Regions from separate parts of the Bacillus sp. Marseille-P3661 genome, predicted to be linked through region 1. Evidence: riboswitches for the same ligand, from Rfam matches in the RefSeq annotation. Region 1 holds a riboswitch; each other region holds the start of a gene.
What was found. Region 1 has a riboswitch for cyclic di-GMP ahead of C1724_RS00430 (copper amine oxidase N-terminal domain-containing protein). Riboswitches for the same ligand answer to the same signal wherever they lie in the genome.
Positions count from the first base shown of each region.

Region 1 (10,724 bases):
TATAATTGAATATACTGTCCTACATTTACAGCGATGTCATCTCCCCTATGGTACGAAAGCAAATCTGCTGGTGCAGACTCACCGATTCCTGTAGGAATTACAGAATCTGATGAAACCTTAATTGCTAAAGTATTTCCATTTGCAGGTCTATACTCAATTGATGTTGTACCTAAAGCAAAGCCTTGTTCTAACAATGTTTCATCTGAATGCGAACTCAGATCACCTACATTCACATTTTCGATGATTTGGACATCATTTTGAAAAATATCTGTCCCACTCAATCCAGCAACCATATAAATATCATATGATTTTCCGGTTGGTAAATTATTAATAGTACTAGATGTTGAAGCAGAACCACTTAATGTAAAGCTACCATGGCCATAAACAACATAACTACTAACATCACCAGCTAATTCAGACCAAACTTGTGAACCACTAGGCGCTGTTGCACCATGTTCTACTACTACATATTTAACAGTTCCAGCTTTATTCAAATTAGCTGTTAGTGTAATGTCACCATTCCCCACCCCTGCATGTGCTTGAGGTTCAGAGACAAATAGTGGTGGTGTATTGGAGCTTGAATGATCATCTTGCCCTTGATCTGAGCTTGAGTTTGAATCGTCATCTTCTCCAGGCTCGGGATTTGAAGTGGTTTCATCATCGGAATCTGAACCATCGTTATTTCCTGTATTTCCAGAGCTTGTAGGGAACGTCTCCGCCATTTTCGTTTGTTCCGATAATTCATCAAGTTCTTCCTCTGTCATTCCTGCATTTTTGGCAGATTCAACAATTTCCTGCTCACTTTTCAATACTTCTTCTTTCAATTGTTTTGTTTTAGTTTCAATGTTTGAAAGAGTTGGTTGATTTTTTGCTTTCAGTGCAGACTCAACCTCTGCATTTTTACTTGATGTTTTAACAGCATTAACGAGATTTTCTTGAATTTGGGCGAGCGCTGCTGCTTGTTTTACAAGTTTTACAGAGTTCTTTAGCGTTTCAAGCTCTTGCGTATTTTTCAACTGATTGGCTTGATTATGTGATTCTTCTGCAACTGTCAGTACGTCTTGTATCACTTCTACTAAAATTTCAACTTCTACTTCTTGAACAAATTCAGCTGCATTCAACGTTTGAACTTCAGCCATTGGTTCTTGAGCAGAGGTTATATCCATTGTTTCATTTATAGAAATAACTTGTTCTGGGTTGCTATTGTCATAATCATTTTGCTCACTGCTTCGAGATGCTCCAACTTCTCCGTCTAAAACGACAACCTTTGTGGAGTTATCAAGTGGAGATGTTGTCACTAGAAATAATGTACCGCGAACACCCATTACTGATGTTGGTGTTTCAATTTCATACTCATCATTAGCGTTAGTTAAGCTTTGTATGCTATTCCAAATCTTACCCGAAAGCATCTTAATTTTTGTTTTCTTTGAAGATTCATCATTTTTAAGTTTAGAAATAACCACTTTAGAAGTAGGACCGATCGTACTTTTAGATCCATCATCATAGACAATGTTCGTTGAGCTTTTAACTCCTGTCCGTACAGTATCACCTTGTGAAAGACTAAAACCATCTTTCACACCAAACTCTTTCTTCCCTCCCCCTTTTTTCATATATACTTTTCCTTTTACATCTTTAGTAATAGCAATTCTTGTAGACTTGGCTGCTGCTGTCGATAAAGTAGGTAAAATTAATGATAATACTAGTAAAAAAGACAGCATGATTCGTATTCGTTTCATTACGTCCCCCTTAAATAAAACTATTATATTATACTACTCTAGCAATATTTTCATAAAATGTTAATAAAAAATGCAAAAAAACTCAGTATACCTGCAAGGCAAATTACCTCTTTTCCGATAAATACCTGGCCGAACACCAACAAAAGCCTCACCAGGTGCCAGACATTTCGTATGGTGCCAGGCACTTTGCATAGTGCCAGGCACTTCCCGAATTTTGTCGTTTCGCAAAGCGCCCGCCATCTTCCTGAATACTGTCCTCCAAGTGACAGGCACCTACCGGATTTTGTCGAATCCTCTTATATCTTTTTTTACAAAATCAATCATCGATAAAAAAATTTTCATATGCACCCCTCTTTTTCCCTAGTTAGCGCTATTTATATAGTGAAGGGAGGTGATCAACGATGGCAGCGTTAGAAAATATGTATGATAGTCAATTAAGTTTAGAGTATGATCATGGGATGAATTTAGATGGCAAGATCATGACAAAGGTGAAGAATTACAACAACTTGAAAACAACAGCTACACCTGAAGGGATTTTAGCAGTTGCACAAGCCATTTCATCTCTACAGCAGCATCCGCTAAATTATATTAAGCGAAACAGCAACTATGAAATTTTCAATGGGTAATGTAGACGTAAATTTTACAAGAAAGGAGGTTAAAGTCAATGAGTAAAAAACTAGAATTACAGTTTATGAATTTAGAAGGAAAAACCTCAACGATCTCAATTGATGATCCTACAGAACCTGTTGATCCTATTGCAGTAGCAGCTGCTATGGATACGATACTTGCTCAGAATATTTTTTTCTCAACAGGCGGTGATTTCGTATCCAAGAAAGGCGCTCGCGTGGTAGAGCGAACTGTTCAAAATGTGGAGTTAATATAAGGATTCATATCACAGCTTGAAATAAATTTATATAACAAAAGGGAGCCATCAGCTCCCTTTTAAAAATATCTACATTTTGTATATGAACCAATTTAACCAGGAATTCCTGTCATGTGTCATCACTAAAGAAAACCTAATTCGTCGCTGTAGTTTCTGGATCTTGAACGTCATTTATTGTGTTTGTTGCATCACTTTCACTTACGTTTTCGGCAGTTTCAGAAGTTGTACCTTCTGCAGTTGTTGTTTCACTAGTTGTAGAAGTATTTTCGTTTGTTGTAGATTCTACTTCTGTATTTTCTTCGCCTTCTGTTGTTTCTTCTGTAACCGTATTATCTTCATCTGTAATTGTTTCCACTGTTGTCGCATTTTCTTCGCCAGCACTATCCGTAATTTCTCCGTCGATTAGTTCATCTTCTATAATAATGGCACTCGATGTTTCATCATCCCAATTTACCGTTGCTCCAAACGCCTCGCTAATAAAACGTAACGGCACCACTGTACGAGCATTCATAACTTCTGCAGGAACATCCAATTTAATTTCCTGTCCATTCACATATGCAGTTAACTCACCGATTACTAATTTTAACTCGACACCGTCTTTAATTACAATAACCGTTTGAGTTTCAGCATCCCATGCAACATCTGCGCTTAATGCATTGGAAATTGCACGGAATGGCACAAGTGTACGACCATCTTTGATAACTGGGGGAACATCGAAAACTGGATGTGTTCCGTTTACAAATGCTTTTATATTGTTATTACCTTGCTTTTCCATCAATTTTGCAAGCTTTTTATAACGTCCAATGTTTTCATAATCAAGTTTTACAGCCTCTTCCTGAGCTGCTACCGCTTCATCTATTTCTCCCGCTGCTTCGTAAAGTTCTGAAATAGTTTCTAAAACCTCTTCTTCAGCTTCAATGTCCTCTTCATTTGTTTCTAATTGCTGACTCAATTGGGCCGCAGCCTTCTTAAGCTCCGCAGAATTCCCCTTATACTCAACAAGAAGTTGTTGACGCTCTTGCTTAATTTGATCTTTTACAGTTTCATAGTCCTTTTGAAGCTGTTCACTTTGATTTTGGTATTCTTCTTGTGAAATTTCTCCACTCTTAACTTGTGTTTTCAAAGCTTTCTTTTGATCTTTAACTGATTTTTTAGAAATAGCACTTTCATTTGTAGCATTAACTTCCTTTTCGGATGTACCTGTTTCTTCAACACTTGCATTCTCTGTATCTACCTCGGTAACAGTGTCAGAACTTGTTGTTTCTGTTGAAGTATCACTTGTACTGTTGCTTCCACTATTACTATTACTTTCGCTACTATTACTACTGCTTTTACCACTACTACCTTTACTATTATTACTACCACTATTTCCTCCACCATTGTCGCCACCTTTTTTGGCAACCACAATAATAGGGTCTTTTGTAGCCGCAAAAGCTGCCATCGATAAAAACAAATTCAATACAAGGAATAATGATAATAGCCTTACTACTTTCTTTTTCATATTTATAGCCTCCTTAATTATTAGGTATTATATATAAAAAATTTAAACACATAACCGCAAAAGATTTTGAATTTACACCCTTATTGAATGCAATTTTCAGTTACTACAACGCAAAAAACTCATCCAGAAAAAGGATGAGTGAACTCACCTTTACTGGCAGCTGGCGAACATATCCTCAGGAGGACTTAGTCCCTATAGCTTTGCGTCACTATCTTTCAATAGCTTTGCCGTTGATCAGAAAGACTGATATTTATTTTATGGAAATCTACTCATAGTATAGGAGAAAATTCATTGGATTGATATATGTAAATAGTCTTATATTGACGAATAATGGCGATAAAATTTCGAGAAAAATTCACTTTCAGAACTAAGAGGTTTTTTTCAAAAAAATAGATTATATTCTATAATTCGACAAAATCCGGGAAGTGCCTGTCACTTGAATGGAAAAAATTCAGCAAGTGGCAGGTACCATAAATGGTGATATAATGATAACGTTAGTATTTTTAATAGTCTAATATTTTTGTAGAACAATATCTTTTACCGGATGTGATATAGATTGTTTAAAAAATTTGGTTTAGAAACTCATACGCAGTTTTTTGTGTTCCTAGCACTTGTACTATTAAAGTTTTTTGTCGTGAGAACATTGTTGTTCGAAGGAACAGGATTTTTCTATACGATTTTTGTAGAAATAGGCTATTTATTTTTTATTTTTGGACTAGTTGAGTTATTCCCTTTGTATAGACTGAAAAAGCTATTGTATGTAACCATAAATCTTGTATTTTCAATACTGTTACTAGCCATATTGATTTACCATGATTATTACGGTTATATTGTAACCTTTCAAGCGTTTTCGCAGATCGACCAGGTTGGAACCATTAAGGACAGTGTGCTGCAATTGATCGATCCGATTTATCTTGTTCTTTTTGCAGATTTAATCCTACTTACTGTTCTTGCATTGGTTCGAAAAAAAGCACAACTGATTGAGAATCGTGAACGAACACTAAAATTTATTTTACCTGTGATGATAGTCGGAATCGCTCTTCTAGCATTTAATATTTTTACACAAAAAGATACTGTGATTGCTGATACAGTGCTAGCTGCTGAAAAACAAGGTATTTTAACATATGAAATTCTTTCAGCCAAAACGGTTGCGGCAAGTGCAACTGCACTAACAGATGCGGAACAAGAAATAACGCCTGATCTAGTTCATGAACTAAAGGAAATAGTTCACCTTCCGAAAGAGGATCTGAAGTTGAACGGTATTGCAAAAGATAAAAATATTATTGTGATTCAAGCCGAAGCCTTTCAAGATTTTACATTGAACCTTGAAATAGATGGCCAAGAAGTCACGCCATTTTTAAATGAATTATTAAAAGAAAGTCTTTATTTCCCAAATGTATATCAACAAATTGGACAAGGAAATACATCTGATGCGGAGTTTCTATTTAATACATCATTATATCCTGCTCCATGGACCGCAACGTCTGAAACATTTGGAGACCGCGAGATTCCTAGTTTTCCAAGATTGTTAAAGGAGCAAGGCTATAAATCGTTAACCTTCCATGCGAATGATGTGACGTTTTGGAATCGGGATGAAATGTACCCGGCATTAGGATTTGATCAATTTTACGATATCAATTTCTTCGGTAATTTCGGTCATGAAGATGTAATCGGAATGGGACCATCCGATGAATATGTATATAACATGGCTTTGCCAGAATTGAAGGAGCTGCACGAGCAAAATCAAAAGTTTTATGCACAATTTGTAACACTTTCTAGCCATCACCCATTTATTATTCCGGGGAACCATGATGTTATTAAACTTCCTGAAAAATTTGATGGCACTTTAGTTGGCTCTTATTTAAAAGCCATCAACTATACGGACCAGGCATTGGAGCAGCTAGTGAACGCGTTGAAGAAAGAAGGCATGTGGGAGGACACCATACTAGTATTCTATGGAGATCACTTCGGATTACAGCCAAGCGGCTTAAGTGAACTTGATTTTGAAGTATTAGAAGCGGCCATTGGGCATGAATATACACAGCTGGATCAATTTAATATTCCATTTATCGTGACTGTTGGCGGGCAAAACATTAGCGAGGAGAACGTTGCAATTGGTGGCCAAATTGATATGATGCCTACAGTCGCAAATCTACTCGACCTTTCATTAGAAAATCAAGTTATATTTGGGCAGGACCTAGTCAATTATTACGATAACCTTTTTGGAATGAGATATTACATGCCAAACGGAGCGTTCTTTAATAAGGACATTGCGTTTCGTCCTGAAGAAGGGTTTACTGATGGCGAAGCCCTTGACATTTACTTGAGGGACCCGATTGAAGATTTTTCCCGATATGAAGAGGATTATAATCGCGTTCTAAAGCTGATGCAGCTTTCTGATCAATATATGAAGAGCTTGCCACAAAGAGAATTATAAAGATAGGCTGCCAGTACTAGTATTGGTGGCTTTTTTGTGTAGGTTAGGCAGTGTGCAATTTCGGGTTGAGGGTTGTTATGTTGGTTTGAGTTTAAGGTTTTTAAGCATGCCGCTGCGCTGAGATATGTATTTCCACCTTGATACCTCTGGCTTAAAGCTTCAATGGACGCAAAATATTGTTTGTTAATGCCAAATAAATAAATTCCTCTAGACCGCGCTAAGCGAAAATCCTAGATTTCTAAAACAACTTTAGTAGTTATAATCCTAATTTATGATTTATTATCCAATTTGTCGTACTTGTAATCCAATTCATCGTATTTGTAATCCAATAATCCAATTTCTAAGCGAATTCCTAGATTATTGGACGCTAACTAAATTTCCACACTCTACAAACGCGCTGACATTAAAACAAAGAGCCAATCATTTATTAAAATGATCAGCTCTGCCAACAACTTATTTTATATATTTCTCTGCCACAATGGCCACTTTTAAATATCATTCGACAAATTTCGGGAAGTGACAGGCACCTAGAGAAGAAACAGGCACCTGAAGAGGAAGTGTATGGAACTCTGGTGAGGAAGTGCCTGGCACCTGGTGGATCAGGCACTTTGCACCCTAGCACCTTTTTGGCACTTTAGAAATGGCTAGCGCTCGGAACCTTCCTGGCACCTGGCCTAACACCTCTCCAGACGTCTATACCATTCATCTATACTTCCTGCCCCAGTGGCAGCTTAATTTTGACAGTTGTTCCTTTGTTCACTTGGCTTTTGAAGGAAATGGTGCCATTGTGTTCTTCGATGATTTTATAGCACATCATTAAACCTAAGCCTGTTCCTTTTTCTTTGTTACTATAAAAAGGCTCACCTAGTTTTTGTAGGCGTTCCTCACTGATGCCAACGCCGTTGTCTGATATTTTGATAACAAGATACTCTTCCTTTGCGCAAATTTTAGCCTTGATAAGCCCTCCTGATTCAATGGACTCGATGCTATTTTTAATGACATTAATGAGCACTTGTTTGATTTGGTTACGATCACACATGATAGGCTGGACATCTTCGGTAATTTTTTTCGAAAACTGGATATTCTTTAAGTTTGCCTCAGATTCAAATAAGGTTTCCACCTCTTTATATAATTGTGGAATGCTCGTATAGCTTTGTTTTATTTCTTTCGGTTTAGCAAGTGATAGAAATTCGTTTATAATTTCCTCAATTCGCTCAAACTCTGAAAAAATAACGTTAAAGTAATCATCTTTAATTTGACCAACTTGGAAAAGTTGAACAAATCCTTTAATGGCAGTCAGTGGGTTTCTAATTTCATGTGCCACACCTGCAGCGAGTTCTCCAACTACTTGCAACTTTTCTGCCTTCATCAGTTGTTCTTCTGCTCTTCTTTTTTCAGTAATATCTCGTCCTACCATAATAACTCGCTCGACTTCACCGTTATCTTCTATTACCGGATTTCCGAAACATTCGAGCAATAAGCAAGCACCGTTCTTATGAAATGTTCGAATTTCAAACTTTGCAGCAGCCTTTGTTTCAAGCATTTCCTCAAAAAACGTCTTAAATGGTTTAACATCATCTGCATGAATACACTCTAATATTGATGTCCCAATAAAGCTTTCAGGTGTATAGCCTAACACTGTTTGATGTGAAGGTGATGCATATAGAAACCTACTATTGACATCAAATATACCGATTAAATCTGTCATATTTTCAGCAATTAACCGATATTTTTCCTGACTCTTCTGCAATTCTTTTTCCATATGCTTACGATCCGTGATATCAACACCTGACCCAATAACCTCAACAACTTTTCCACCACGTATGACAGGGCTTAAGGCACAGAGATAATAAATCCCATTATGTTCGTTTTCATAGGTTATATTCTCTTCCCCATCCCAAGCCCGCTTGTAATATTGTAACTTCTCTTCGGCAATTTCTTTACTAAGGAAGTCGTGTAGCTCTTTACCAACAATTTGTGATGGCGTCAGATTAATACGATATACTAGTTCTCCATCGCAAAGGGTATGAATAAAGTGACCTTTTATTAATTTATATTTAAAAATCATCCCCTGCTGCAAGCGAATCGTTTCATTTAATTCATTTTTTGCACGACGCAATAATTCCTTCGCCCAATTAAGTTGGTTTCTTTCTTGCGGGAGACCAAATAATTTAACTGAATTTTGAATATCTGAGTAATTTTCTAACAGTTGGTCAGCTGTTACCGGTCGACTAAACAAGTAGCCCTGTCCTGTATCACAATAATTTTTCTGCAAAAACATGAGTTGGGACTTGGTCTCAATTCCTTCTGCCACCACATTTAGGTTTAAGTTATGCGCCATGGAAATTAGCGTTTTAATAATAGTTCTATCATTAATACTATTTCGAATATTATCGATAAAAGTTTGGTCAATTTTCAAAGTATCTAAAGGAATCTTCTTTAATCGATTTAATGAACTAAAGCCGGCACCAAAATCATCAATACTAATACGTACGCCTAGCTTTTTAAGCTCAAGCAAAGTATGAATTGCGTATTCATTATCAGCTGCCATACTCTCGGTAATCTCTAGTTCTAAGTAATGCGGTTCAAGATTTGTTTCACTTAGAACTGTTTTAATGGTTGTTAATATATCTACTTGCGAGAACTGCCTTGCAGATAAATTAACCGATATGATTGTAGAAAAACCTTGTTGCTGCCACATTTTATTTTGTTGACAGGCCGCAGTTAACACCCATTCTCCAATTGGAATAATTAAGCCCGTTTCTTCGGCAATCGGAATAAAGGTTTCTGGATAAATGAAACCAAGCTCAGGGTGAATCCAGCGTAACAAAGCCTCAACACCTACAATTTTACCAGTTTTTAAATTTACTTTTGGTTGATAATATAAAGTTAGCTGTTGACGCTCAAGCGCTCGGTGCAGTTCCATTTCCATTAACAAAGGGCCAACTTCATCTTCGCTGCATGTATAGTCGGAGTAGAATTTAAAATTGTTTTTACCTGCTTGCTTGGCTTGATACATCGCATAATCCGCATGTTTTATAAGGGTCTCAACTGTCTCACCATTCTCCGGGAAAACGCTAATTCCGATGCTTGGAGTAGTAAAAATATCATAACTATTGATAGTAAAAGGGTGCGATAGAGTGTTTAGGATATATTTAGCGACCTTTGTGGCTAGGTTTCTATCGGTATTCGACAAAACAACTATAAATTCATCGCCACCCTGTCGGAATATAACATCCTTCCTGCTTATACATGACTTCAACCGTTCAGCTACTTCTTTTAAAAGCTGGTCCCCTACATCATGCCCTAAGCTATCATTAATATTTTTAAAGCGATCTAAATCAATGAATAATAAGGCGAAACTTTGATCCTTTTGTACAGAATGGTTAAGTTCATATGCAAGATGAGAGATCAACCTATTTCTATTAGGCAAACCTGTCAAATAGTCTTGAAAGGCCAACTGTTCATTCTCTATGCTGTTATTTAAGTCCAATTCACATTGTTTACTTGTTTCTTCTTGGTCTCTTTTTTTATTCTTGGTAATGTCATGTCCAACTATCATAAATGCAGGTTTACTGTTAAAAGTAACTTGAGTAACCACAGTTTCAAGATAGATTTCCTTTCCATCTAACGAAACTAGCTTATATTCAGTTGGTTCATTTAGTTCTATTTCTACAAAGCTTGCTTGAAATCCAGAGGAGAGAAAATCATTAAAACTCATGCCAATTAGATTGCCTTGTTCTCCACATAAACCGCTAATGGCTTTTTTATTAGCGAACACGATCCGATCATCTTGATGAACGAAAATTAAGGACGGAGATAGGTCAATCATCGTACGGAATTGATCCTCACTATTACTCATCAATGAATTCGATTCATCCTTTTGAACATTTATTGAGTTGTTTATTAAAGTGTTCTCCACATTCATTTTCAATCACCGTTCATCATTTTATTTTGGTCAAACTAAAAATTAGTATATTTCAGTAAAATTCGGTATATATCTGTCGAATTTTCCAATTTTACTATGTTAAATTTTTGTTATTTTATCTGGAATTTAATAAAAGAGAGCCAATCTTAGCAAATTGATTAGCTCTCCTTATCTTATTATCTCTATTATTCTCTCACTACGCAAATGAAATAGTTAATAGCAGTCTATATTTCTATCGA
Region 1 covers NZ_LT965953.1:72,423-83,146, reverse strand. Annotated here, with positions in the region: gene C1724_RS00450 (FecR domain-containing protein) at 1-1,736, opposite strand, end outside; gene C1724_RS00440 (DUF1659 domain-containing protein) at 2,138-2,362, shown strand; gene C1724_RS00435 (DUF2922 domain-containing protein) at 2,401-2,619, shown strand; gene C1724_RS00430 (copper amine oxidase N-terminal domain-containing protein) at 2,753-4,120, opposite strand; cyclic di-GMP riboswitch class I at 4,273-4,359, opposite strand; gene C1724_RS00425 (LTA synthase family protein) at 4,677-6,557, shown strand; gene C1724_RS00420 (EAL domain-containing protein) at 7,264-10,485, opposite strand.

Region 2 (10,724 bases), 1.9 Mb from region 1:
GGCATAAAGACTGTACGTTCCTTGTTGATACCTATGATACGTTAAGATCTGGTGTACCAACAGCGATCAAAGTTGCAAAAGAGCTTGGCGAAAACATAAAGTTTACTGGTATTCGCTTAGATAGTGGTGATTTAGCTTATCTATCAAAAGAGGCACGTAAAATGCTTGATGAAGCGGGTTTTCAAAATGCAAAAATTGTTGCTTCAAACGATCTAGATGAATACACCATTATTAATTTAAAACAACAAGGAGCAAAAATTGATGTATGGGGCGTTGGAACTAAATTGATTACAGCTTATGATCAACCTGCTTTAGGAGCGGTTTATAAATTAGTTTCAATTGAAGATGAGAACGGTGAACTGGTTGACACGATTAAAATATCTTCCAATCCCGAAAAAGTTACTACACCAGGTTTGAAAAAAGTATATCGCATCATTAACAGATCAAACAACAAATCTGAAGGAGATTACATCACATTAGAAGAAGAAAATCCGCAGGAAGAAAATCGCTTAAAATTATTTCATCCAATCCATACCTATATTAGTAAATTTGTGACTAACTTTGAAGCAAAGGAGCTTCATCAAGATATTTTTCTAAACGGTAACCTCGTATATGAGCTTCCTGACATTCGTGAGATTCAGCAATATGCTAAAGCAAATTTAAATGTTTTGTGGGATGAATACAAACGACCAGCAAATCCAGAGGAATATCCTGTAGACTTGAGTCCTAAATGTTGGAATAACAAGATGGCTAATATTGAGGAAGCGAGACAAAAGGTTGAACAAATATTAGAGGACAACAAATAGGAGGGAGACGCAGTGGGAAGATACGGAGTATTTGGTTCCGCTTGTGACCCGATTACGATTGGACATCTGGTAACCATGGAAATGGTGATTGATCGAAGGAAGTTAGACGGAATGATTTTGGTACCCTCCTCTGATAAAAGAAGAGATAAAGAAAGGCAATTAACATCGAATGAACATCGATTAAATATGGTTAAATTAGCGATTGCAGATAACGATAAAATTCAGGTTAATACAATTGAAATGGATGCATCAGGTTGGGAAACTTATACCTTTGAAACTATGCAAAAGTTGAAAAAAGAATACCCAAAGGACGAATTACAGTTTGTAATGGGAGCAGATAACTTAGCGCAAATCACGAGCTGGCATAAAGGCGGAGAGTTAATTGAAAACAATAAATTCATCGTTATGGGAAGAGAAGGATTTGATATGGCAGAGATTATAGCGAGGGATTCATTCCTTGTTAAAAATGAACATCGTTTCGATTGCTTAAGTAAGGGCTTTAGCATCGAGACCAGTTCTACGTTGATTCGCTCGCGAATTAGGGATGGACTTAGTGTGAGATACCTTGTACCGCAGCTAGCATTAGATTATGCACTTGAACATAATATTTACTCAAATTAAATAAAGACAAATAGAAGGGGATTGGACAATGAGAAAGTTACAAAAAGAGATCATCGAAGCAACAAAAGTGCAGCCGGTTATCAATCCAGCTGAAGAGATAAGAAGGAGCATTGAGTTTCTAAAAGAGTATTTAATAAAATATCCATTCCTAAAGAGTCTTGTGCTAGGAATATCAGGGGGGCAAGACTCTACTCTTACAGGGAAACTTGCGCAATTGGCAGTAGATGAGTTAAATGAAGAGCTGAAAGAAGAAAAGTATGCATTTATTGCAGTTCGCTTACCGTATGGGATTCAAAGAGATGAAGACGATTGTCAGCACGCCTTGAAATTTATTAACCCCAGCAAGACATATACGGTGAATATAAAGCCAGCCGTCGATGCAAGTGTAAATTCGTTGAAAGCTGCTGGTGTAGAGTTAACTGATTTTTTAGTTGGTAATGAAAAAGCGAGAGAGCGCATGAAGGTGCAATATAGTATTGCAGGAGCTCATAGTGGAGTAGTTTTAGGAACAGATCATAGTGCGGAGAATGTAACAGGTTTTTTCACTAAGTTTGGCGACGGAGCAGCTGATCTTGTCCCTATTTTCCGCTTGAACAAGAGGCAAGGGAAACAGCTATTAAAAGAACTCGGTTGCCCTGATCATTTGTACTTAAAAACACCTACTGCAGACTTAGAAGATAACAAACCGCAATTACCGGATGAAGTGGCGTTAGGAGTGACTTATGAAGAAATTGACGATTACCTCGAAGGAAAAGAAATAGCTCAAGAAAGTGCTGAAAAAATTGAAACGCACTATTTAAAAACTGAACACAAACGCCAAGCACCGATAACAGTTTTTGATGATTGGTGGAAGAAATGAAAATAGCAGGAAAAGGATCGTTGAATGATTTGTTCAGCTTATCCTTTTTTTTTTTTATGGAATTAATAAGCCTAATATACACTTTATTTTCAGCCAATTTTAAAATCTCACCAAAAATAGAGAAAATGGTACTAGAACCCTTTAAATTTAATGAATTTAGAGCATATACGCCTTAAGTCTTAGTTCAAAATATTTCTTAGGCTCATTATACAAAATCTTCTTTCTCGGTAAGATTAAGTCAAGATATCAGAAAGGAGGAAGAAAAGATGAAGAAAATCTTATTATTCATTGCAGGTTTAATCACTTTTATGATCCTGCTAGCAAATTTAGGTCCAATGATTTTATTAGGTGCAAGTGTGTGGCTACTGTATGTCATCTTTAAGCAGTTTATTAAAACAACTTCAATTTTCAAAAAAGTATGTTGGGTGATTTTAGGGTTGTTCGTACTAAGCATAACATTTTCTAACATATATGCTGTAATCGGTGTAGCTGCTGCCTACGTGCTGTACTTAATTTATAAAGAATGGAAAGTGAAGAAAGCACCTGTAGCCACTAGTGAAATTAGTGATGATCCATTTACGAATTTTGAAAAACAATGGGCAGAATTAACAAAATAAAAACAAGCTTAAAGGAGAGAACTGAAAAATGACAAATATTATTAAACGTATAAAGGATGCAATTGCTGCAGATTTACATGATTTATTAGATGAAAAAGAGGAGAAAAATCCGATTGCAAAACTTAATCAGTATTTGCGTCAAAGTGAGGCCGAAACAGAAAAAGTTCGTAAATTGGTCGAAAGACAATATCGCTTAAAAGAGGAATTTACGAAAGAGTATAATTTTGCCTTAGACATGTCAAATAAACGGAAATACCAGGCTGAGATTGCTCAACAGGCTGGCGAAGAAGACTTGAACAACTTTGCGATGAAAGAATACGAAGAATACAAAGGCCGTTCGGAGCGTATGAAGGCACTAAGTGAAGAAGCAAGTGAGCAATTTACAACTCTAGAACAAAAATATGAGGAAATGAAACATCGTCTAAAGGACATGCATATAAAACGAATGGAACTTATGGGTCGTGAAAATATGGCTAGAGCGCACTATCAAATCAATAATGTTATCGAACAAAGTGGCGACAAACCATACTCACGCTTTAACGAAATTGATCAATATATCCAAAATTTAGAGCATAAAGTGAATAGTGCTTACTATAGAAATACGTTTGATAGTAAAATTGACCAACTTGAAAGAGCAATGAAAAAAGAAGTTAATGTGAATTGATATATGGTATGCTACTATTAGAAATACATGATTTGAAATGTGAAGGCACAGGACAGACTGTGTCTTTTAACTAGCTATGACGTAACGTTTAAGGTAATAATATACAACAATTGAAAGGGGATTTCCTATATGTTTCATCGCTTATCTACAGATAAATTAAATTGGATATTGATCATAGGGGTAATCCTCTTAATTGTTGAGGTAGCTTTTTTCAATGGCGGCCTAGTTTTTACAGTAGTGTTCTCATCTTTTTTGAGTTATATCGGTTGGAAGAAATACCAACGAATTTGGGGAAAGGTTTTATTTTGGATCGGCATTATTTCGCTAGTAATTACTATTTTAAATATGATCGCTGTTCGTTTCTTATTTATTGCCGCAATCGTCCTTTTTGTCATTCATTATTCTCGATCTAAAAAAGAACCTGAAAAAATTATCCCTCAGTTTGAAAAGGACGAGGATATAAAGCCTCAAGAACCTTTAATTAAGATAGAGCCATTGCTAGAACAACGACTTTTGGGTGATCAAAAGACAAGTGATACAGTTTATAAATGGCATGATGTGAATATCCATGGAGGATTTGGGGACAGAATTATTGACTTAAGCAACACAGTACTTCCAGAGGAATCGATTATATCAATAAGACATTTTATAGGAAATATAAAGGTTTATGTTCCTTATGAGGTTGAAGTTTATATTATTCACAGTTCGCTAATAGGCCGTGCAAGTTTATTAGGTGAACATTATATTAAACTTATGAATCAATCTATTTCTTATCAAAGCGAAGAATATTATTCTAAGAAACCAAGGGTAAAAATACTCACCTCGATCTGGTCAGGCGATATAGAGGTGAAAAGAATATGAACCTTATAATAAAACAGGTGATCGTTGGTTTAATCGTTTCGTTTGGTAGTGCAGTTTTGTTACTATCTTCGACGTTTTATGCGTTTCCTTTACTAGAGTGGTCAGAGCTTTGGTCTGCACGTGTATTGGGGGTTCCGTATATAATTGTAATTTTCACGGTGATGATTGGTATCGGAACAATAAGCGGTATTTCATCAGGCTCTTTCTGGCGTGAAAAGCTGCACTTGATTGATCAGCAACTTGATAATTTGATTAGAGGTCAGAAAATCTCCTTTGAACAGATAGAAACTGTACAGGAGATTAATCAAATTCAACAACACCTACTTAGTCTCGAAATGAAATTAAAAAAACAAGCCGAATTGTCACAAAGACTCGCAACTGAAAGAGCAGTGGATCGTGAAAAAAGCTTACAAGAGGTTGTTGTTCAAGAAAGGAACCGTCTAGCACGTGACCTTCATGATTCAGTTAGCCAGCAGCTATTTGCAGCATCGATGATGATGTCAGCGATTAACGAAACAAGTTCACTCCGAGACTCACCTGTAAAAAAACAACTTAAAATGGTCGAAAACATGATTCATCAATCACAATCAGAAATGCGGGCGCTGCTACTCCATTTACGACCTGTTGCCCTAAAAGGGAAGTCGTTAAAGGAGGGAATTGAGGAATTATTGACTGAATTAACGCAAAAAGTTCCGATTATCGTTGATTGGAAACTAGAAAATTTCGAAATGGACAAAGGTGTCGAGGATCAGTTATTTCGAATATTACAGGAGTCCATCTCTAATACATTACGACATGCAAAAGCAAATTCGTTACATGTTATGGTTATTAAAAGGGATGATACAGTGATATTACGTGTCGTTGATGATGGTGTTGGCTTCATTGTAGATCAAGTTAAAACAAGTTCATATGGATTGCAAAATATGCAAGAACGTGCACTTGAATTAGGGGGAACGCTTAAGGTTATCAGTCTTGAGAATCAAGGTACGCGGTTAGAGGTAAAAATACCTTACATAAAAAATGAGGTGAGTGGCAATGATTAAAGTACTATTTGCAGATGATCATGAAATGGTTCGGATTGGAGTTTCGGCATATCTTTCTTCACAAACTGACATTGATGTGATTGCAGAAGCAGATGACGGAGGGGAGGCAGTTAAGCTAGCGCTTGAGCTTAAACCCGATATTATTTTAATGGATTTAGTGATGAAAGAAATGGATGGGATTGAAGCAACTAAAATGATTATTCAATCATGGCCTGATGCAAAAATAATCATTGTTACTAGCTTTTTAGACGATGAAAAAGTCTATCCTGCACTTGAAGCTGGTGCAGTTAGTTATATGTTAAAAACATCTAAAGCAAACGAAATTGCGGATGCTATACGGGCAACATATAAAGGACAATCTGTTCTTGAACCGGAAGTTACTGGTAAAATAATGACAAAAATGCGCCAAAAGCCTGTGGAGCATCTACATGATCAATTAACAGAGCGTGAACTTGAAATTCTATTACTAATGGCTGAAGGAAAAACAAATCAAGATATTGCAGATCAACTCTTTATATCCCAAAAAACTGTAAAGGTACATGTTAGTAACATTCTAGGAAAACTAGAAGTCCAAGATCGAACTCAAGCAGTAATATATGCCTTCAAACATGATCTGATAAATATGAAATAAGAATTCTGTCCCAATTGTTTTGGGGCAGTTTTTTATACTTATTGTTGCTGAAATAAAGGTTCTAACTTGAGGAAAAAGAAAGGTTGCACATATAGTAAAATATTCAGATGGAACGCTTGTTCTTATTGCAGAAAGAGGTTAAATTAGTATGAAAAGGAATTATGGAGGGATCCCTTAGACTAAAAAAGCCCTCAACGTGGATATATTAGGATTGGGGGCTTCATTAATCTTTTATTTTACTTTTTTATTTACATAAAGATAGTATATCGGTAGCATTTTTAAGGTTATTCAAACATTCTACGCGAATTTGTTCATCGCAAACAAAATCGTGTAAAATTTCATACTCAAGTCTCGCAGTAATAATAGATAAATGGTAATCAGTTTCTCCACTAAATTGATTTTCATCTAGATAATTCATAATTTCTCTCTCAAAATATTCGACAGTTCCAAATAATACAGTCAATTTCTTTCCGCCTTTCTATTAAAAATTTATTTGCTGGTATGTATACCTACTACTTTCCCAAACTGGGGTCCGTAAAAACAGCCTACCAAAAAGACAGGTAAGCTGTGATAATGTCAATTCTAAAACTTATCATAGTTAATTGTACCCGTTCGTTTGGCAACCCGACTGTCATAGTTCCACACCTTAGACTCGTGGCTTTGCGTCCTTATCTTTCAATAAGTTTGCCTTTATCAAATTATTAATTTAATAATAAGACGTATTGATAATAACTTCAAATACTATTTGTCAACTTTCGACATTTTCCCCTAAAATGGTTAATTAGTCCTAATTGGTTTTGGTTCTAAGGTAATTATAATCTTCATTCTAGCGGTGGAGTTTATGAAAAAAATAGCTATGTTATTTATGATGTTCCATTTTGTCTATAATAGTAGATAAAGAAATTTACCTAATGGGGTGATCTTTGTGGGTCGGTTACTATTTACATCGTTGTCAGACATCGCATCACAGGAACGACTGTGTCAATGGTATACTTTTCAGACAAATGAAGTGAAACCAATTTATTACCTTTTACCATCAATGAAATGGTTTCAACATGCTCGGAAAAGACAGCCTGGTATACGATTTCAAACTTTCGATGATTTGGCAATTCTTATTCTACAGCAACAAAATTATCAATTTACGCAGATTACTGAGGAAGAACGGTTTTTCTTTTTTTGTGAAATTCTTGACAAAGCGAACACCTATAATTCATACAAAGAATTAGTTCAACAGGCAAAAGCATATGCTGAAACATATGGCCAATTGAAACGCCTTGGGCTAACAATTGAACAAACCCCCCGACCACTACTCGATCTTCAACCTATATTTAAAAAGTATGAGGATGTTTATCGGGACGCAAAAGGGTTTATGGATCCAGAAAATCGGATATTTAAAGCGGTTGAACTAGGGAGACATTTAACTGAATTTCCATTGAGTCATGTAGTAATCGATGGTTATAGCGATTTTAGTCCAGTTCAATATTCATTAATACAGTATTTATTAGCATCTGCTGTACCAGTAACTATTTATCTTCCGGAGTTTAAGACACCTTTAATTAATATAACCGTCTCAACTTTAAAAACGATGGGATTTACTACATATAATGAGGAACTGAGTTTTCTCGATCGTACGATTTGCAAGAAAAAAGAACGAACTAGCGCAACGACTATCGAAGAGGAAATTCATGGTGTACTAGATTCAATTGACAAACAAAGAAATGGAAATCGTTATGATCAATATGGACTTGTATTTGTAAATGAGGAAATTTATTTACCAGAGCTTGAGCGAATTAGCTTATCTAAACGTATTCCTATTAAGAAGGTTATAAATAAATCACTTACTGAAACTGGTATCTTTGCTTTTATTACTATTATTCTTCAGCAGCATGTCCCCCAGCAAACTAAATGGGAACAAGTTCATTTGGTTGATAGTGTCGCCAAGTTATGTTTCATAGAGCCAACTAAGTATAACCAAATTAAGGAACAATTTATCGCTAATCGGGAAATTTGCCATGATGATGTGTGCTCAATTGTGGCTAGCATTGTGGATTATCAACAATCATTAGAAGAAAAACAAACTATTAGAAAATATAATGAAAGCCTACTAGGGCTTTTGGACAAGCTGCCACTACCATCTACTTGGAAACAGATCATTAAGACCAAATCATCAAAACAGATCAAGGCCGTCGCATTAGAATTACGAGCTTTTAATACCTTAATAGAATTTCTCAGGTACAGTTTGGACGATGAGAAACCGTTACCAATTCAATCTGTAAATGTTCACCTTGACACGTATCAAGTATGGTTGTTAAGTAGACTCGAACATGAAAGGTTATATATAGACCGTGCACCACATGATGGGATAGAAATTTATTCTTTTCGAGATGCACCAATATTCAAGGGAAAACATTTATTTGTTCTAGGTCTAAATGAAGGAGAGTTTCCGAAACAAACGAAACTTAGTGGTTATTTTCAGGAAAGATATGTCGATGAAATAGATAGTCCATATCCTCTTCCATTGGCAAGTTATTTTCGCTTAAAAGACGATGCAGCTTTTGCGCAGTTAGAGTATATAGCAACTTATTTATCATTTTCATATGTAGAAGGTATGAATCCGAATCAGCCGATGCTACCTTCTAAATATATAGTGGATTCAACGCTTTATGTTAAGCCGACGAATTACTCTTCGATTAACAGATTAAATAATAATACTTATGTTTCAGATGATGAACTTGATGAGAAATTGGCTTATCATGCTGGAATAGGAAAGATATTAAAGCAAGAACCGGTAATACTTAAACAATTTCGTAGAAACCTTGCTTACTTAGAAAAAGGGACTGAACGTATATCAGCAAAGTGGGAGACTTCCCTATTGTCCTCAAATATCTCTATTACCAAATTAGAACGCTATGCTGCATGCCCATTTAGATATTCACTTGAGCAGGTTTTGAAGGTAGAACCACCAATTGAAAAGCAAACCAAAATCGACCCACGTGAAACAGGAAATATGCTTCATCGTATTATTGAAGAATTCTATAAAGAAGTGAAAGGGCGTCCATTCAAAGACCTCCAGATTTTCTATAATAATAAAGCGGAAGAAAAATTAGAAACAATTTTTGAAAAAGAATGGGAAGTCATTGTCCAAAAACACTATGAACTGTCCAGACGGATTTTAAATAAAGAAAAAGAAGAATGGTGGAAGAAATTACGTAAATGGCTGGCTGCTGAAAAACATCGTTTTTGGGAAAATGACCAAATAGCGGAAATGTCGATCTTTCGAATCGAAGAGCCTGTTCAATTAAGTATCGATATGCCGAACAACGAACCTCTAGTATTAACAGGGAAAATTGATCGTATTGATATAGATGAACATGGTTTTGTTATTTATGATTATAAATCAAGTAATAAGAATTTAGATTTTGAAAATGAAATTCCGAGCGGAATTGTGCTTCAAGTTCCCCTTTATATGATGGCGCTTGAGCAAGAGTTTAATGAAGGTAGATTTAAAGCACATGTAATTAAAAAGGCAGAACCTATTGGTGGCGGTTATATTTCGGTTAAAGACCCAAATCTTCGTAACAAAAATACAGTTTGGATAGACGAGAGTCATAAAATGCGATTTGAACCAAATGTTAAAATAAAACCTAATATTGAACGGATTAATAGCGAAACGTTAATTAATGATTATCAATTTCCAGCATTAATCGAGAAACTTTGGCGTGGCACGGCTACCGACTTTTCTGTTAAACCATATTCATCAGCTTCTTGTAAATATTGTAACTATAAAATGATTTGCAGGGTAACGACCGAAAAGCATGGTAAAGAGTAAAGGGGGATTTATATGAACTTTAATCCAGAGCAGAGAAAGGCCATTTTCGGAGACGAGCCGTTAATAGTTGTTGCTGCAGGTGCAGGATCTGGTAAGACAAAAGTTTTAACAGAACGTTATGTTTATTTATGTGAGCAACAATTAAAAAGTAAACTAGGGCTAGAATGCAATCCCGAGATAGGTGCAGATGTACCTAGCATTGTAGCCCTCACATTTACAGAGGATGCTGCACTTGAAATGAAGGATCGGATTCGAAAAAGATTAAATGAAAAGTTGACAAGCGTTGGAGCAGAGTATCAAGAACACTTGGAAGTGGCTGAGACGTTTTGGATAAATCAGCTCGAAAGCTTAGACCAAGCAATAATTTCAACATTTCATAGTTTCTGTCAACGAATTGTTTCAGAGCACACCTATGAGATAGGGATTTTCCCGAATATCGAAGTTATGGATGAAACCCAAAGTAACCTAGTTAAAGCTGAACTATTCTCCGAGTTAATGGAAGAAAGCGATGTAGCTCAAAAATGGCAGACTATAGTTAACCTGATTTACCCGAAAGAACTGCAAAAATGTTTGTTTTCTGTTTATGCCAAACTCAAAGAATTTGAAATTAAAACAAATATTAAGGAAACACTCCACATCGAAACATTACTAACTGAATGGGAAACAATGAAATATTCAGCCTTAGAAAATTTTCAAGATGAAATGGAGCAGTTTTTTATGTCTAATCCCGATATTTCCAAACTGACTCCAGCTACTCGGAAAACATATGATAATGTAAGGATGATTTATGGAT
Region 2 covers NZ_LT965953.1:1,967,257-1,977,980, reverse strand. Annotated here, with positions in the region: gene C1724_RS09120 (nicotinate phosphoribosyltransferase) at 1-806, shown strand, start outside; gene nadD (nicotinate-nucleotide adenylyltransferase) at 819-1,427, shown strand; gene nadE (ammonia-dependent NAD(+) synthetase) at 1,456-2,286, shown strand; gene C1724_RS09100 (lmo0954 family membrane protein) at 2,553-2,903, shown strand; gene C1724_RS09095 (PspA/IM30 family protein) at 2,932-3,567, shown strand; gene liaF (cell wall-active antibiotics response protein LiaF) at 3,697-4,428, shown strand; gene C1724_RS09085 (sensor histidine kinase) at 4,425-5,471, shown strand; gene C1724_RS09080 (response regulator) at 5,464-6,102, shown strand; gene C1724_RS09075 (hypothetical protein) at 6,347-6,565, opposite strand; cyclic di-GMP riboswitch class I at 6,718-6,801, opposite strand; gene C1724_RS09070 (PD-(D/E)XK nuclease family protein) at 7,028-9,931, shown strand; gene C1724_RS09065 (UvrD-helicase domain-containing protein) at 9,944-10,724, shown strand, end outside.
Region 2: another riboswitch for cyclic di-GMP. It lies ahead of C1724_RS09075 (hypothetical protein); the one in region 1 lies ahead of C1724_RS00430 (copper amine oxidase N-terminal domain-containing protein).

Region 3 (10,724 bases), on a different contig from region 1:
TATTGGGAGAGGATTTAGTACTCTATAAAGATCGTTCAGGTAATATTGGATTAATTCAGGAACGTTGTCCGCATCGGGGTGTTTCTATGGCTTACGGTATGCCTGCTGAAGAAGGACTTCGCTGCCAGTATCATGGCTGGTGTTTTAACAGTAAGGGCAACTGTACTGATCAACCAAACGAACCTGAAACAAGTACATTTAAGGATCGGATTAAAATAAAAGCGTATGAAGTGCAAGAGATGGGAGGGTTGTTCTTTGCCTATTTAGGACCTAAACCGGCTCCACTTCTACCACGTATAGATGGTTTTGCAGTAGAAAACGCTATCCGTAGCATTGGCCATGCAACCTTACCGGTAAATTTCCTTCAAGTCATGGAAAATTCATTAGACCCAGCCCATACCGAATGGCTACACGGCCATTATGCTCAGTTTGTAAAAGAACAAAAGGGAGAAGTGGATGAAAATGCATTTGTGCGCCATCATAAAAAAATAGCATTTGATCGATTTGAGTATGGTATTATAAAACGCCGCTTATTTGAAGGACAGTCTGAGGAAAGTGATGATTGGAAAGTAGGGCATCCAATTGTATTCCCATACATTTTAGCTGTTGGAGGAACAGCCGGTGAAGGCAGCTATGCGTTTCAAATGCGTGTGCCCGTAGATGATGAAACAACATGGCATGTTTGGTATCAAGCATATGCTCAGCATCCATCTGTTGAGATTCCTGAGTCTTTAAAAGAAATTCCATTTTATGAGGTTCCATATAAAAATGAAAATGGTGAGTATATAGTTGATTATATTGACGGTCAAGATATTATGTGTTGGATTACGCAGGGGGCAATAGCAGACCGCACTGATGAGCGTCTTGGAACAACAGATAAAGGCATTATTATGTATCGTCAAATGATAAAAGAAGAAATTGCAAAAGTTGAACGTGGTGAAGATCCGATTGGTGTGATTCGAGATCCAGAAAAAAATCAGTTTATTGAATTGCCTTTAGAGAAACAAAAACATCATTATAGCGATGGATTTGATGTCACTACTAAACGATTCCAAACTCGATTCGCTCCAAATGTTGAGGATTTAATTGACTTTTATAGTATGGGAGTTAAATAAAAAGGTTTTGTAAGCAAACGGTCAAACTATACGCTGATAGACAGCAAAAGCTGTCTATCAGCGTATAGTTTTTTTTATTGTTAAATACATGGATGAGAATGACAATTTCATAAGGCCGATGAAGAGGAATCCGCGTAAAAAATACCAAGTGATTCCTTTTCATCAGGCCAATGAAGAGGAAACTGTATTAAAAATACCAAGTGAAACCTCTTCATCAAGCCGATGAAGAGAAAACCGCATTAAAAATAGCAAGTGAATCCTCTTCATCAAGCCGATGAAGAGGAAACCGCGTAAAAAATACCAAGTGATTCCTTTTCATCAGGCCGATGAAGAGGAAACCGCGTAAAAAATACCAAGTGATTCCTCTTCATCAGGTCGATGAAGAGGATACTTCGTAAAAAATACCAAGTGATTCCTCTTCATCAAGCCGATGAAGAGGAAACTGTATTAAAAATACCAAGTGATTCCTCTTCATCAGGCCGATGAAGAGGAAACCGCGTAAAAAATACCAAGTGATTCCTCTTCATCAAGCCGATGAAGAGGAAACTGTATTAAAAATACCAAGTGAATCCTCTTCATCAGGTCGATGAAGAGGAATCCGCGTAAAAAATACCAAGTGAATCCTCTTCATCAAGCCGATGAAGAGGAATCTGTATTAAAAATACCAAGTGAAACCTCTTCATCAAGCCGATGAAGAGAAAACCGCATTAAAAATAGCAAGTGAATCCTCTTCATCAAGCCAATGAAGAGGAAACCGCGTAAAAAATACCAAGTGAATCCTCTTCATCAGGTTGATGAAGAGGATTCACCAACAATGTATTTTCATATATTTATCGAACTACCAGCCTTGATATGATACCTCGATATCGAACCTACAGGTAATTCTAATACTGATTTAGCGTTTTTTATCGGAAAGATAACGGTCCAAGGCTTAACATTTTCTTTTGCATAAACAATTTGATTGTTCTTGTTCAAAAAAACGACATCAATAGGAAAAAACATAAAAAACATGTGAATCGAATTACATGGCTCTATTAGAATTCCTTCATTAACAATCGGTTTAAGCCGAAACATTAATCCTCTAAATCGTTTAAAAAAGCTAGTGTATTTAATGATTTTTATAGGAATTTCATGCACTCTTTTTGTTTCAATTAACCTCACTAAAACACGACCTTTGCTTTATAAGCATAATGATTAACTAAAAGTATAAATGTTGGATTAATAGACATTATTTATGTAGAAGTAAAGATTTTATAAGAAATCTTAAATATTTTATACCATAATTAACTATAAAATGAATAATTTTGTCATTGTCGCTTTTAGTTTAGAGATGCTATTATTCATTTACAAACAACAGCGACAACAAGCAATCGGTTGTTTGTAATACAACGTGATAAGGGCAAACCGTGGGAAATCACGGGACGCAAAACTAAAGGGGCTAAATCGTCACACTAAAAACGATATGCCAGCCAGTTGCCGAAAATAGTGATCGCTAGATACTACTATTCTTCGGGGGATAGTATTTTTTTATACAAAAAATATCTCAATATTCTGAAGGGTGGTCACATATAATGATGAACCAAATTAAAAAGTTTTTTAAAGAAGAAGAAGGTCAAGGTATGACGGAGTACGGATTAATTCTAGGATTAATCGCATTAGCAGCTGTTATAGCAATGACAACAATGGGTGGAGAAATTAGTAAAAAGTTCGAGGAAATTACGAGCAAAATAACAGGTGCAACTACAACGTCTGGATCATAAACAACAACTTACATTCATTAAAGAATTATTCATATAAAAAAGAGATAAAGGCAAACCGTGGGAAATTGCGGGACGCAAAACTAAAGGGGCTAAATCGTCAACACTAAAAAACGATATGCCAGCCAGTTACCGAAAATAGTGAGGACTACCTACTATTCTTCGGCGAATAGTATTTTTTTATGCAAAAAAATCGAAAAGGATGAACTCACAAATGATAAATTCAATAAAAAAGTTTTTTAAAGAAGAAGAAGGACAAGGTATGACAGAGTACGGATTAATTCTAGGATTAATCGCTTTAGCAGCTGTTATAGCAATGACAACAATGGGTGGAGAAATCAGTAAAAAGTTTGGTGAAATTACTAGCAAAATTACAGGTACAACTACACCGTCTGGTTCTTAAAAACAAATCCTTTAGAAAACCCCTACTTTTTCATTCCAATGAATTGTCAAAGTTGGGGTTTTCTTTAAATTGAAGATTTACTTGCGAGGTGTTTAAGAATGACATACGTCATCTTACTTATAGCATTACTTATATCTTTTTTTACGGATATTAAGAAACGAAAAATATTAAATATCGTCACTTTTCCAGCAATGCTGCTAGGAATTGTGTTACACACCCTAACAGCAGGTTGGGATGGGTTTGTATTCAGTTCATTAGGATTATTAACTGGATTTGCATTATTAATTATTCCTTATGCGTTAGGGGGTATGGCTGCTGGCGATGTAAAACTTTTAATGGCAATTGGAGCTTTAAAAGGTACAGCATTTGTGATTGGATCCTTTATCTATATAGCCATAATTGGCGGTATTATAGCATTAATAATCTTACTTAAACAGCGAGAATTGTTATCCTCTTTAAAACGAATTTTCTTTTCAGCACAATTAAGAACATTAAATGGCCTAAGTAAAAATGAATTGCATCACGCTTTTCCATATGGAGTTGCGATTGTTTTAGGAACAGTAGGCTATACGGGAGTGAGTCTACTTTGATTAAATCACAAAAAGGACAAGCTACCGTTGAATTGGCTTTAAGTTTAATTATTTTATTGTTTTTAGTTTTCGGTATTGTTGATTTCGGACGTATTTTTCATGCATATCTAACGCTAGAGCATGCAGGTCGGGAAGCAGGTCGAATCGCTAGCTTAGGTGCACTAGATACCGAAGTTGTACAACGAGCAAAAGAGTCCGCACCATCGCTTGAGGCTAATGATATTACTATTTCTGCAACACCTTCGGCAAGTAACCGAAAGAGTGGATCCTATGTCACGATAAATATGACATATCCAATAACTTTCTCGATTCCATTATTCAAAGAATTTCTGCCAAACCCTTTATTGGTTAGCACAAAAACTGTCATGAGGGTGGAATGAAAATGAAACCTTTCTTAAAACAACAAGAAGGTGCTGTCATTGTCTTGGTCGCACTCATGATGTCCATATTTGTTGGTTTCCTTGCGTTAGTGATGGATATGGGCTCCATTTATCTTGAAAAAAATAGACTCCAGAAAATAGCAGATGCTGCTGCATTAGCAGGTGCACAAGAGCTTCCAAATTATTATTCACAAGCAGAACAAGAGGTTCAAAATGCAATCCACTTAAACGGTGGAGATTTGACAAATTTTACAATGACGACAAATCAAAGCTATACCATGCTAGAGGTTATAGTCAGTAAAAAAGCAACATTCTACTTTGCCAAAGCATTAGGAATTAACGAGCCAATAGTGCAGGCAAATGCGCGTGTTGAACTCCAACCGCTATCAGCTGGCAAAGGAGCTATACCATTAGGTGTGCAACCAAGCTCAGATTTGTCTTTTGGGTCACTACAAACGCTAAAAGTTAGTGATTCTGCAACTGGAAACTTTGGTGCAATCGCCTTAACCGGTCCCGGAGCAAAAGACTATGAAACAGATTTAAAATATGGTTATGAATTTGATTTGAAAGTTGGAACAATTTTAAATACTCAAACAGGACAATTAGCAGGTCCAACAAAGCGTGCGATTGAGCATCGTATCTCTTTATGTCCCAACTCCACTTATTTAAATTACACAAATGATTGTTCGAGAATCGTACTTGTTCCGATTTTCGAGTCAATTCAGATTGATCAAAATCAGATTAAACAGGTTAAAGTCGTTGGTTTTGCGACGTTCTTTTTAGAAAGTGTGTCATCTACTAGTACAGGTGCTGTTGTTACAGGCCGATTCATAAATGAAACTCATGCAGGACAGTCTTCTTCTACACAAGCGAATTTTGGAACATATAGTTTTAAACTTACACAATAGTGGGTGATTATTATGAATACAAAAAAAATCTGGTTGTTAGCCATTCTTTTTGGCCTAACAATGTCAGCTATATTTTATATAGTTACTACAAATACAGGGAATACTACTCAAACGGTTATGGCAAAATCACCAGATCCTGAAGAGGATACCCTGGAAGAGGAAAACGTTTTACCAACGAACCCTACACTTGAAATTGCAAATGGAAAAAGAGCTATATCAATAGCAGTAGATGAAGTTCAAAGTGTATCGGGTTTTGTTAGACCAGGTTCTATTGTAGATATTATTGCTATTCTTCCTTCACCGACAGGCGATCAGAAAAGCTCCGAGATTTTATTAGAGAATATAAAAGTGCTAGCTGTTGGTAAAACATTAGTATCTTCTGAAGGAGAAAATCAAGAGCCCTATCAAATGATTACAGTTGAAGTTAATCCAACAGAGGGTGTATCCCTAGCACACGCTAAGGATGTTGGAACAGTTATCTTAATGTTAAAAGGAACTAAAGAGTAATGAAATACAAAGTTATAAAACAACGGAACCGTCCATATGAAGCTTACTTAATAAACTTAAGTGATCACCATATGGACGGTTCCGTTAGGATAAAAGGAACGATGCCGAATGAGAATGAATTATTATATACTTTCCGAGAAACGCATGTATTCATCAGCTGTAAAAATGCTGCTTGACGAGTTAGGTAAAATGAACAAAATCTATGAGATCTTTTCTGATCTGAAACAAGATCTTGAAAATTCAAAAGGAACAGTCGTTATTCTTGGTCCGAATACACTTAGCGATCCTTATGAGATTTGCCAAAGCATTACACGCGTTTATCCTTTAACTGCTGTACTTTTACTTTTAAACAAAGCTGATATTGATTATAAAAAAGCAATGTTTTCTGGCGCTGTCGATGTAGTTGATATTGATACAGATGAAACAGAGCTTGTGGAATCTTTCAAAAAGGCTGAACAAGTTATCAGTCTTAAACAAGAAACAGATCAAACTTTTAAAAGGCAAAAAGCAGCAAAGGTTATTACAGTCTGTAGCACAAAAGGCGGTGTAGGTAAAACAACGATCTCAGTTAATACAGCTGTTGCATTAAATAAACATAATTTAAATGTCGCAGTAATTGACTTAGATTTGCAGTTTGGTGATATTTCTTTATTGTTTGATGAACAGCCAAGTAAAACAATTTACGATTGGGTGAAACAATCATATGAAAATGGCGACAAATCAATCGATGATTATTTGGTTAAAACTAAGATGGGGATTGATATACTAGCGGCGCCAACATTACCAGAATTTGCTGAGCTAATCACGGGCGAGCATATTGCCTATTTGATTGAGACAATGAAACTCCAATATGATGCGATTGTAATTGATACACCTCCAGCCTTTGTTGATACAAGCTTAGTGGCACTTGAACATTCGGATCATATATTGCTGATCGCGTCATTAGATTTACCAGCCTTAAAAAATGGAAAGCTTGCCATTGATACGCTTAACTTATTGGGACTTAAAGAAAAAATTAGTATTGTGTTAAATCGTGACTCTGAAATGGAAGGTATGACGATGGAATTAATTGAGAATGTGTTAGGAATGAAGATACATTGGAGAATTCCGAGTGATTACAGAACTGTTATCTCTTCTATTAACAAAGGGGAACCATTTGTGCTATCTGCCCCAAGGACACCAGTTGCCAAAGCAATGATGAAAACGATAGAGCAATTGCTGCAGACAAAACCAGATGAGTTAGGAGTAACAGAAAAAGACAAAAAGAAAAGAAGTATACTCTTCTTTAAAAAATAGTTAACAGTTTTTCGGAGGGCGGAAATAGAATGTCATTATTAAAACGGCTAAATGAGAAAACGTCTTCTTTTAATGAAGGTAGAAGTGAAGGTGCTTCACCTCAAAAAAGAGAGGGAAGTATACCAAAAGAATCTGAACTTAAAATTGCGATGCAAAGTCATATCATCACTGAATTAAAAAAGAAACCGAATTTAACTGATGAAGAACAAAAACAATTAATTGAAAACGAGTCGATGAAATTTTTAAATGAAAGCAATGATCGGTTAACCTTTGAAGGAAAAAAAGAAATCATCGATATGGTTTCAAATGAACTAATTGGTTATGGACCTATCACAGCATTGCTAAATGATCCAGATGTATCAGAAATTATGGTTAATGGTCCATATCAAATTTACGTAGAGAAAAAAGGAAAGTTAGTATTAAGTGATTATTATTTTCGTGATAATGACCATGTGTTACAGGTTATTGAAAAAATAGTTTCTCCTCTTGGAAGAAGGATTGATGAAAGCAGTCCGATGGTAGATGCACGTTTGCCTGATGGTTCAAGGGTAAATGCAATTATTCCACCATTATCATTAGTAGGTCCGTCTATAACAATACGGAAATTCCCGCAAAACCGACTCCAAATTGCTGATTTAGTGCAGTTTGAATCCTTAACCGAGGATATGTCTAAATTTCTTGATGCTTGTGTAAAAGCAAGATTTAATATTTTTATTAGTGGTGGTACTGGGAGTGGTAAAACAAGTTTACTCAACGTTTTATCTTCCTTTATTCCCGATGATGAACGAATAGTTACGATAGAAGACGCAGCAGAATTACAGCTATCACAAGATCATGTTGTTTCCCTAGAAACACGTCCACCAAATATCGAAGGTAAAGGAGCTATTTCAATTCGAGATTTAGTCAAAAACTCTTTACGGATGAGACCTGATCGAATTGTAATAGGTGAGGTTCGCAGTGGGGAAGCGCTAGATATGTTGCAAGCCATGAATACTGGCCATGATGGCTCATTAGCTACAGGGCATTCCAATTCTCCACGTGAGATGTTATCGCGATTAGAGACGATGGTTTTGATGGCGGGTATGGATTTACCCATTCGGGCAATCAGAGAGCAAATGGCTGGTGCAATTGACCTTATTATTCAACAGTCTAGATTAAAAGATGGCAGTCGTAAAATTGTTAACATTACTGAAGTTATTGGAATGGAGGGCGAAACGATTGTCCTTCAAGATTTATTTTCCTTTAAACAAACAGGTACAGATTCAAATGGTAAGGTGATCGGTAAACATGTTTCAAACGGTATTCGTCCTTATTGCTCTGATAAATTAGAACAATATGGTTACGAGTTGCCCGCTGAATGGTTCAATGGGGAGTGATTCAGATGTTGATTTTTATATTTATTTTATCCACTTTGTGCTTTGCATTAATTGGTACTTACCGTTTAAAAAAGCAGCAGCAAGTGAAAAGAAGAATACAGCAATTGATCTTAAAAGATACAAAAAAATCTGATGTTAACGTTGAAAAAGAACCTAAAGACCAACAGAAATCTCCATTTAAGGAATTGATTAAGACTTTATCAAAAAATATCAAAACATCCAATCATAAGCGTTACAAGTTAGAAAATGAATTAGAAAGTGCGGGACTTCCTTTAAAGGTAGAGGAATTTATTTCGATTCGGTTAGGTTTATTCGGTTTAACCTTGATCGGCACACTGCTTTTAAAGTTTCATATATTGATAGCCATAATAGCAGCGTTGACTGTTTGGGTACTTCCGTCAATAGTTTTGAGACAGAAAAAAGCAGCTCGAATCGCTGTTAGTGCAGCACAACTTCCACAAGTCCTAGAAACAATGGCATCAGGAATGAAATCAGGTTTCAGTTTTATGCAAGCCATGCAGTTAGTTTCAAAAGAAATGCCGGATCCAATTGGTACGGAGTTTCAAAAAACAATAAAAGAAATAAATTTAGGAATTCCACTTGAAAATGCATTTGAAAATCTTCTACACCGATTACCAAATAAAGATTTAGAAATTGTTGTAACAGCAGTACTAATTCAACGTTCAACCGGTGGAAACTTGGTAACCATTCTAGAAACCATTCATGATACTATCTCTGAAAGAGTACGGATGAAGGACGAATTAAAGGCACTAACGTCACAAGGGAGAATGTCTGCACTAGTGATCACGTTATTACCTGTAGCATTAGGTCTATTATTAAATGTAATGAATCCCGATTATTTTGACCCAATGTTATCACACCCACTCGGTTGGGTTTTATTAGGTGCCGGAAGCATTTCAGCGATACTAGGGTGGTTCTTTATACAAAAAGTAGTTACGATTGAGGTGTAAATCATGGTTTATACACTATTATGGCTTATGTCTTTCTTGTTTTTTACAAGTATAGGCTATTTATTTCTTCTCCAATTGTTTAAAAATAAAATGATTATGTACCGACGTCTTGCTCCACTTTTGACAAATAATAATGAACAAAATATGCAAGAACAGAAAGAAAGTATACAAAATAAAACGTTATATGAACGATTGATTCGTCCAATGGTATTGAAAATCCGTCATTTTACTGTAGGAAAACTTCCAAAACAAAGAATGGAGCAAATTGATAAAAAACTTCAAGCAGCGGGTTATCCATTTGGATTATCTGCAGGAGATTTTGTTTTACTTCAATACGCTCTACCTCTTGTTATGTTTTCACTTTTTATAGCTATGTTTCTTCCAACATCTGACGAAAAGTTAAAAGTTGTTGTACTATCTGGTATCAGCGCATTGTTCACCTATGTATATACAAATTATTATTTAACTGCCAAAAGTAAGGTACGAATTAAAATGATTGAAAAAGCGATGCCTGACTTTTTTGATATGTTAAATGTTTCAATTGAAGCTGGAATGGGACTGGATGGAGCACTAAAAAAGGTATGTGGGCAAATGAATACCCCTTTATCAGCCGAATTTTTATCTGCGTTGGAAGATATGAAACTAGGTAAATCTCGACGACAAGCATTTATTGAATTAAGAGAACGTGTTCCTTCGGATTTCTTTAGAAGTGTGATGAATTCAATTATTCAAGCAGATCAAATGGGTATTGGAATGAGTAAAGTATTACGGACACAAACAACAAGGATTCGAGAAAAACAACGATTTGCAGCTAAAGAAAAAGCCATGAAAGCTCCAGTGAAAATGCTTATTCCAATGGTATTATTTATATTTCCTACTTTGTTTATTGTTCTGATTGGACCTGTAATTGTTAATTTAGTTACACAGTTTTTATAAGATTAGCGATCTCTAAGTATTTAATAGCCAATATACCAAAAAGATTAATCTGGTATAATGGCTATTTTATTTGTTTTTTTCGATATGAAGATTGCTTATAAATTAATATATAATTATAACAGACTGAATAAATAGATTACCCCAGCAATAGTTGTTAATAGACTAGAAATCGCAAAACATGGTAAGGTAGCTAGTAGGCTGTAAAAAATAATTTTGTAGCGAATGTAAGTAAATGGAGTAGATAAACCAAGCACATACATAGAATAGGAGGTTAGGTATGGGGGAAATTTTTGCAATTTTAGCACTATTTTTGTTCTCAGCAAACATAATTGTTACAAATATCGGTTCTAAGAAAATGGATTTAAATTATGGTTTTCTTATCTCTGTTTTCGTTAATGTTGTATTTTCATTTTTCCTTTTTGGGATTCATCTTTTCTTTTTTAGAACAGAGAGTCTTCAGTGGGATAATCTTGGCTTTATTTTGT
Region 3 covers NZ_LT965956.1:349,954-360,677, reverse strand. Annotated here, with positions in the region: gene C1724_RS20700 (aromatic ring-hydroxylating dioxygenase subunit alpha) at 1-1,115, shown strand, start outside; gene C1724_RS20695 (DUF192 domain-containing protein) at 1,938-2,276, opposite strand; cyclic di-GMP riboswitch class I at 2,504-2,596, shown strand; gene C1724_RS20690 (Flp family type IVb pilin) at 2,687-2,875, shown strand; cyclic di-GMP riboswitch class I at 2,915-3,009, shown strand; gene C1724_RS20685 (Flp family type IVb pilin) at 3,087-3,275, shown strand; gene C1724_RS20680 (A24 family peptidase) at 3,374-3,865, shown strand; gene C1724_RS20675 (TadE/TadG family type IV pilus assembly protein) at 3,862-4,245, shown strand; gene C1724_RS20670 (pilus assembly protein TadG-related protein) at 4,248-5,153, shown strand; gene cpaB (Flp pilus assembly protein CpaB) at 5,166-5,660, shown strand; gene C1724_RS20660 (AAA family ATPase) at 5,769-6,956, shown strand; gene C1724_RS20655 (CpaF family protein) at 6,986-8,332, shown strand; gene C1724_RS20650 (type II secretion system F family protein) at 8,338-9,303, shown strand; gene C1724_RS20645 (type II secretion system F family protein) at 9,307-10,239, shown strand; gene C1724_RS20640 (DMT family transporter) at 10,517-10,724, shown strand, end outside.
Region 3: another riboswitch for cyclic di-GMP. It lies ahead of C1724_RS20690 (Flp family type IVb pilin); the one in region 1 lies ahead of C1724_RS00430 (copper amine oxidase N-terminal domain-containing protein).